One region of the Morganella sp. GD04133 genome, then DNA from elsewhere that is predicted to be linked to it. Evidence: predicted binding sites of a transcription regulator. Region 1 holds the regulator's gene; the other holds the start of a gene.
The links. The regulator sigma-54, encoded in region 1, starts transcription at its own class of promoters, with help from an activator protein. The targets are predictions, from matches to a motif close to GTTGGCACANNTTTCGCTNT.
Positions count from the first base shown of each region.

Region 2: a site for sigma-54 is predicted at 1,570-1,589, ahead of glnA (glutamate--ammonia ligase). Genes of this name have one in related genera too.

Region 1 covers NZ_JAODZS010000010.1:1,726-4,979, reverse strand. Annotated here, with positions in the region: gene lptB (LPS export ABC transporter ATP-binding protein) at 1-540, shown strand, start outside; gene rpoN (RNA polymerase factor sigma-54) at 565-2,001, shown strand; gene hpf (ribosome hibernation promoting factor) at 2,025-2,312, shown strand; gene ptsN (PTS IIA-like nitrogen regulatory protein PtsN) at 2,432-2,899, shown strand; gene rapZ (RNase adapter RapZ) at 2,969-3,254, shown strand, end outside.
Region 2 covers NZ_JAODZS010000024.1:72,945-76,198, reverse strand. Annotated here, with positions in the region: gene glnA (glutamate--ammonia ligase) at 68-1,477, opposite strand; gene typA (ribosome-dependent GTPase TypA) at 2,039-3,254, shown strand, end outside.

The sequences.
Region 1 (3,254 bases):
GATGATGAAGATATTTCCCTGCTGCCGCTGCACGAACGTGCCCGCAAAGGGATTGGCTATCTGCCGCAGGAAGCCTCTATTTTCCGTCGTCTGACGGTATGGCAGAACCTGATGGCGGTGCTTGAAATCCGCAAAGATCTGAACAATGATGAACGCCGGGACAGGGCGGAAGAGTTGATGGAAGAGTTCCATATCAGTCATCTGCGCGATAACCTGGGCCAGTCACTCTCCGGGGGTGAACGCCGCCGTGTGGAAATTGCCCGCGCGCTGGCCGCCAACCCGAAATTCATCCTGCTGGATGAACCGTTTGCCGGTGTTGACCCGATTTCCGTTATTGATATTAAAAAGATTATTCAGCACCTCCGTGATTACGGGCTCGGCGTCCTGATCACCGACCACAACGTCCGCGAAACGCTGGATGTCTGTGAACGGGCTTACATTGTCAGCCAGGGCCATATGATTGCCCACGGCAGCCCGGAATCCATTCTGAATAATGAGCAGGTTAAACGTGTTTATTTAGGCGAAGGTTTCCGCCTGTAATGCCGTAAGGAGCCCGTGTCCGTAATGAAGCAGAGTCTGCAGCTTAAACTCAGCCAGCAACTGGCGATGACGCCACAACTTCAGCAGGCTATCCGTTTGTTGCAGCTTTCCACGCTTGAACTCCAGCAGGAGATCCGCGAGGCGCTGGAATCTAATCCGTTGCTGGAACTTGATGATAACCATCAGGAAATTGACACGCCTGCTGAATCTGAAACACAAAAAGAACTGGACAGCGCCGAAGCACTCGAGCAGACCGCCATGCCGGATGATCTGCCGCTGGATGCGCAGTGGGAAGAAATCTACACCGCCGGTACGCCGTCCGGCACCGGCAATGATTACGGCGACGATGAACTGCCGCTCTATCAGGGCGAAACCACCGAAACCTTACAGGATTATCTGATCTGGCAGGCCCGCCTGACCCCCTTTACCGAAACCGATGCCGCGATTGCCTTCTCAATCATTGATGCGATTGATGAAACCGGCTATCTGACCGTCTCTGTCGATGATATCCGCCTGAGTATCGGTGACGATGACGTCACCACCGAAGATGTCGAAGCAGTACTCAAGCGTATTCAGCGTTTTGATCCGGTGGGTGTGGGCGCCCGTGACCTGCGGGAGTGTCTGATGGTGCAGCTGAAAATTCTGCCGCCGGAGACCCCGAGCCTGAAAGAAGCCCTTGCTATTACGGATCAGCATCTGGCATTGTTGGGGAACCGGGATTTCCGCACCCTGGGCCGGGTGACCAAACTGAAAGAAGAGGCACTGAAATCCGCCATTGATCTGATTCAGTCGCTGGAACCGCGTCCGGGCCTGGTAGTCAACACCGGAGAATCAGAGTATGTTATTCCTGACGTCCTTGTGAGAAAACACGGCGAACGCTGGGCAGTGGAACTCAATTCCGACAGCATTCCCCGTCTGCGGGTCAATAATCACTATGCCGCAATGGGTTCGCGGGCCCGCAGTGAGAGCGACAGTCAGTTTATCCGTAATAATTTGCAGGAAGCAAAGTGGCTCATTAAAAGTCTGGAAAGCCGGAACGATACGCTGCTCAAAGTCGCGACCTGTATTGTGGAAGAGCAGCAGGCGTTCTTTGAACAGGGCGAAGAATATATGAAGCCCATGGTGCTGGCGGATATCGCACTGCGGGTTGAGATGCATGAATCCACGATTTCCCGGGTAACAACGCAGAAATTCCTGCACAGTCCGCGGGGGATCTTTGAACTGAAGTACTTTTTCTCCAGCCACGTCAGCACTGACAGCGGGGGCGAGGCGTCCTCCACCGCCATCCGTGCACTGGTGAAAAAACTGGTTGCCGCCGAGAATCCGGCGAAACCGCTCAGCGACAGCAAACTGACCGACATGCTTGCCGAACAGGGTATTCAGGTCGCCAGACGAACTGTCGCAAAATATCGCGAGTCGTTATCCATCCCGCCCTCAAATCAGCGTAAACAGCTGATTTGATACACATTGAGAAGGAAGACACTATGGAATTACAAATTACCGGCCACAACGTTGAAATTACAGATGCTTTACGTGAGACTGTGACAGCCAAGTGTAAAAAACTGGAGCAGTATTTCGATAAAATCAACAGCGTTCAGGTGATCCTTAAGGTTGAGAAAGTCAGTAAAATCGCGGAGGCAACGGCTCAGGTAAACGGTGCGGATCTTCACGCCTCAGCGGAAAAAGAGGATATGTACGCGGCAATTGATGAGATGGCAGAAAGACTCGGCCGCCAGCTGTCCAAACACAAAGAAAAACTGAGAAACCGGTAAACTTTCTGCACCCGGGTGCATGACTGAATTAACAGTCTGAATTTTCTCAGGAAAAAGCAGTGCTCTGATCCCGGTTACCATGGTGGTTGCCGGGATTCTGATCCTAAGTGAACAATGAAATGAATAACGAAGCAAATTTGTCCCTGAGCGATGTACTGAGTATCAGCTGTACACGCAATAATATTCACTGTACCAGTAAGAAGCGCGCGCTGGAGATTATCAGTGAACTGGCTGCCACCGCGCTGGCGCTGCCGGAAAACACGCTGTTTGAGGCACTCCTTACACGGGAAAAAGTCGGGACAACCGGTATCGGTGGCGGGATTGCCATCCCCCACGGAAAACTGGATAAAAGCGAGGCACAAACTGCCTGCGGCGTATTTTTACATCTGGAGCAACCTATCGCGTTTGATGCGATTGACAATCAGAATGTGGACATTCTGTTTGCGTTATTTGTTCCGTCTGATCAGTGTCAGACGCATTTACACACACTGTCGTTAGTAGCCAAAAAACTGGCTGACAAAGCGCTCTGCCGCCGGTTGCGTCAGGCGCAAAGTGATGAAGAGCTGTACAGTATCATCACAGAGTGATGATAACCGGCTGACGACAACAGATAATGGCGTATTGCCATTGAAAGAGAAACGATAGGGAGTCCCCTCATGGTGCTGATGATTGTCAGCGGCCGCTCTGGTTCGGGTAAATCTGTTGCCCTGCGGGCGCTGGAAGATATGGGTTTCTACTGCGTTGATAACCTGCCGGTCACTCTTCTGCCGGAGCTTGCCGCTACCCTGGCAACACGCGATATCTCTGCTGCAGTGAGTATTGACGTCCGCAATATGCCGGAGTCCCCGGAAGTCTTTGAGGAAGCCCTGACCAGATTACCGGACAGTTTCTCTCCCCAGCTGCTGTTCCTGGATGCGGATCGCAACACCCTGATCCGCCGTT
Region 2 (3,254 bases), on a different contig from region 1:
CTTCACGGCAACAAAATAAACCGGAGCCTGTCACTCTGAGTGCTGCCGGGCAGCGGCACCATCAGAATCACACGCTGTAATACATATCAAACTCAACCGGATGCGGCGTCATATTCAGGCGCTGAACATCGGCGCGCAGCAGGTCGATATAGGTGTTAATCGCATCTTCGGTAAAGACACCGCCACGGGTTAAGAATTCGTGGTCAGCCGCGAGTGCATCCAGTGCATCACCCAGAGACGGTGCGACTGTCGGGATTTCTTTCGCTTCTTCCGGCGGCAGGTCATACAGGTTTTTATCCATGGCATCGCCGGGATGAATTTTATTGATGATGCCGTCGAGACCGGCCATTAACTGTGCGGCAAAGGCCAGATACGGGTTAGCTGCCGGGTCCGGGAAGCGGACTTCAATACGGCGGGCTTTCGCGCTGGACACAATCGGAATACGGATTGAGGCCGAACGGTTGCGTGCGGAGTAAGCCAGCATCACCGGTGCTTCGTAGCCCGGCACCAGACGTTTGTAAGAGTTGGTGGTCGGGTTGGTAAAGGCATTCAGGGCACGGGCGTGTTTGATGATCCCGCCGATGTAATAGAGCGCCATTTCTGACAGACCGGCATATTTATCCCCGGAGAACAGGTTAACGCCGTCTTTTGACAGAGACATATGGCAGTGCATACCGGAGCCGTTATCGCCGACCAGCGGTTTTGGCATAAAGGTTGCGGTTTTGCCGTAGCGGTGCGCCACATTCTGCACCACATATTTGTACATCTGGGTTTCGTCCGCTTTCAGCGTCATGGTATTGAAGCGGGTAGCGATTTCGTTCTGGCCGGCAGTACCGACTTCGTGGTGATGCGCTTCAACGACCAGCCCCATCTCTTCCATAACCAGACACATTTCAGAACGCAGATCCTGTGAGGAATCGACCGGCGGCAGCGGGAAGTAACCGCCTTTCACACGCGGACGGTGGCCTTTGTTGCCTTCCGGATAGGCGGTACCGGTGTTCCAGGCGGCTTCAATATCATTGATATGATAGTAAGCACCGGAGATATCCGCACCGAAACGGATGTCATCAAACAGGAAAAACTCAGGTTCAGGCCCGAACAGGACGGTATCCGCAATACCGCAGGTGCGCAGAAAATCTTCGGCACGTTTGGCGATAGAGCGCGGGTCACGGTCATAACCCTGCATGGTGTTCGGTTCTAACACATCACAGCGCAGAACCAGTGTCGGAACGTCAAAGAACGGGTCGATCAGGGCGGATTCCGCAATCGGCATCAGTACCATGTCAGATTCGTTGATGCCTTTCCAGCCGGCCATTGAGGAACCGTCAAACATTTTTCCGTCTTCGAAGAAATCTTCATCTACCTGATGAGCAGGGATCGACACATGCTGTTCCTTGCCTTTGGTATCGGTAAAGCGTAAGTCCACGAATTTAACGTTGTACTCTTCCATCATGGTCAATACATGTTCAACAGACATATTCAGATCTCCTGGTTTGGGATGTTCCGTCAATCCTCTGGTGGTCACCCGGAGGGACACTGATTGCGGTTCTCACATTGCTTGACAGATATAAAGCGAAAAGCGTGCCAACTTTTTTAAAAGGGGTAAACCGCGTTGCAGCAACGGGTTACTTAAATAAGGATAGCGGAAATGGGGTAAATTGCACCATATTGGTGCATTCCTGCGTTGACTTGCCGATCCGGGATGCACTGTTATGGTGCAATTAGATCAGTGCGCTTCTTTACCGATCACAAACGCAAAAAAAGTATCTCTTTTATCCTGAATAGGTTTATGATATGCCCCTCTGAATTCGTCGCTGAGCGTGGTATGCGCCGCTGATTTTGTAAAAAAATGGCAGGATGAATTTTATCTCTATGTTTTATAATCATTTATTTTTTAAGTGAGATGTATCACACTTCTTTCACTTGCCTCAGAGAACGTGTAAAATACCACCAAACATCTACACCATAGATGGGCGTTGTTGAAAAGAATGCTATCTGTGACGTAATTCCCATCCATTAACGAAAACGGTACAAGTCTTTGTCTATCGAGAAATTAAGAAATATTGCCATCATCGCTCACGTTGACCATGGCAAGACCACGCTGGTCGATAAATTATTACAGCAGTCCGGTACGTTTGATGAGCGTTCAAAACCGGAAGAGCGTGTAATGGACTCCGGCGATCTGGAAAGAGAGCGCGGCATTACTATTCTTGCCAAAAATACCGCGATTACGTGGAACGACTATCACATCAACATCGTTGACACCCCGGGGCACGCCGATTTCGGTGGTGAAGTAGAACGTGTGATGTCCATGGTTGACAGCGTGCTGCTGCTGGTGGATGCGATGGACGGTCCGATGCCGCAGACCCGCTTTGTAACGCAGAAAGCGTTCGCAAACGGCCTGAAACCTATCGTCGTTATCAACAAAATTGACCGTCCGGGCGCACGTCCTGACTGGGTTATCGACCAGGTATTTGACCTGTTCGACAACCTCGGCGCAACTGACGAGCAGCTCGACTTCCCGATCATTTACGCATCTGCGCTGAATGGTATCGCGGGCACCGATTATAACGATATGGCGGATGACATGACCCCGCTGTACGAAGCTATCGTTAAGTATGTTGAGCCGCCTCAGGTTGACCTCGACGGTCCGTTCCAGATGCAGATCTCCCAGCTCGATTACAACAACTATTTAGGTGTTATCGGGATTGGCCGCATCAAGCGCGGTAAAGTCAAACCAAACCAGCAGGTCACTGTTATCGATGCGGAAGGTAAAACCCGTAACGGTAAAATCGGTAAGGTTCTCGGCCATTTAGGTCTGGATCGTATCGAAGCTGAAATCGCGGAAGCCGGTGATATCATCGCGCTGACCGGTCTGGGCGAACTGAATATCTCAGATACTATCTGTGACACCGGTTGTGTTGAAGCATTAAAACCACTGGCCGTTGATGAACCGACCGTCAGCATGTATTTCTGCGTTAACACCTCGCCATTCTGCGGTAAAGAAGGGAAATATGTTACTTCCCGTCAGATCCTTGACCGCCTGAAGAAAGAACTGGTTCACAACGTGGCACTGCGCGTTGAAGAGACTGAAGACCCGGATGCATTCCGTGTGTCAGGCCGTGGTGAGCTGCACTTATCTGTTCTGATCGAAAACATGCGCCGTGAAGGTTTTGAGCTGGCGGTATCCCGTCCGCGCGTTATCTTCCGCGACATCGACGGTCGTAAACAGGAGCCGTTCGAGCAGGTGACTC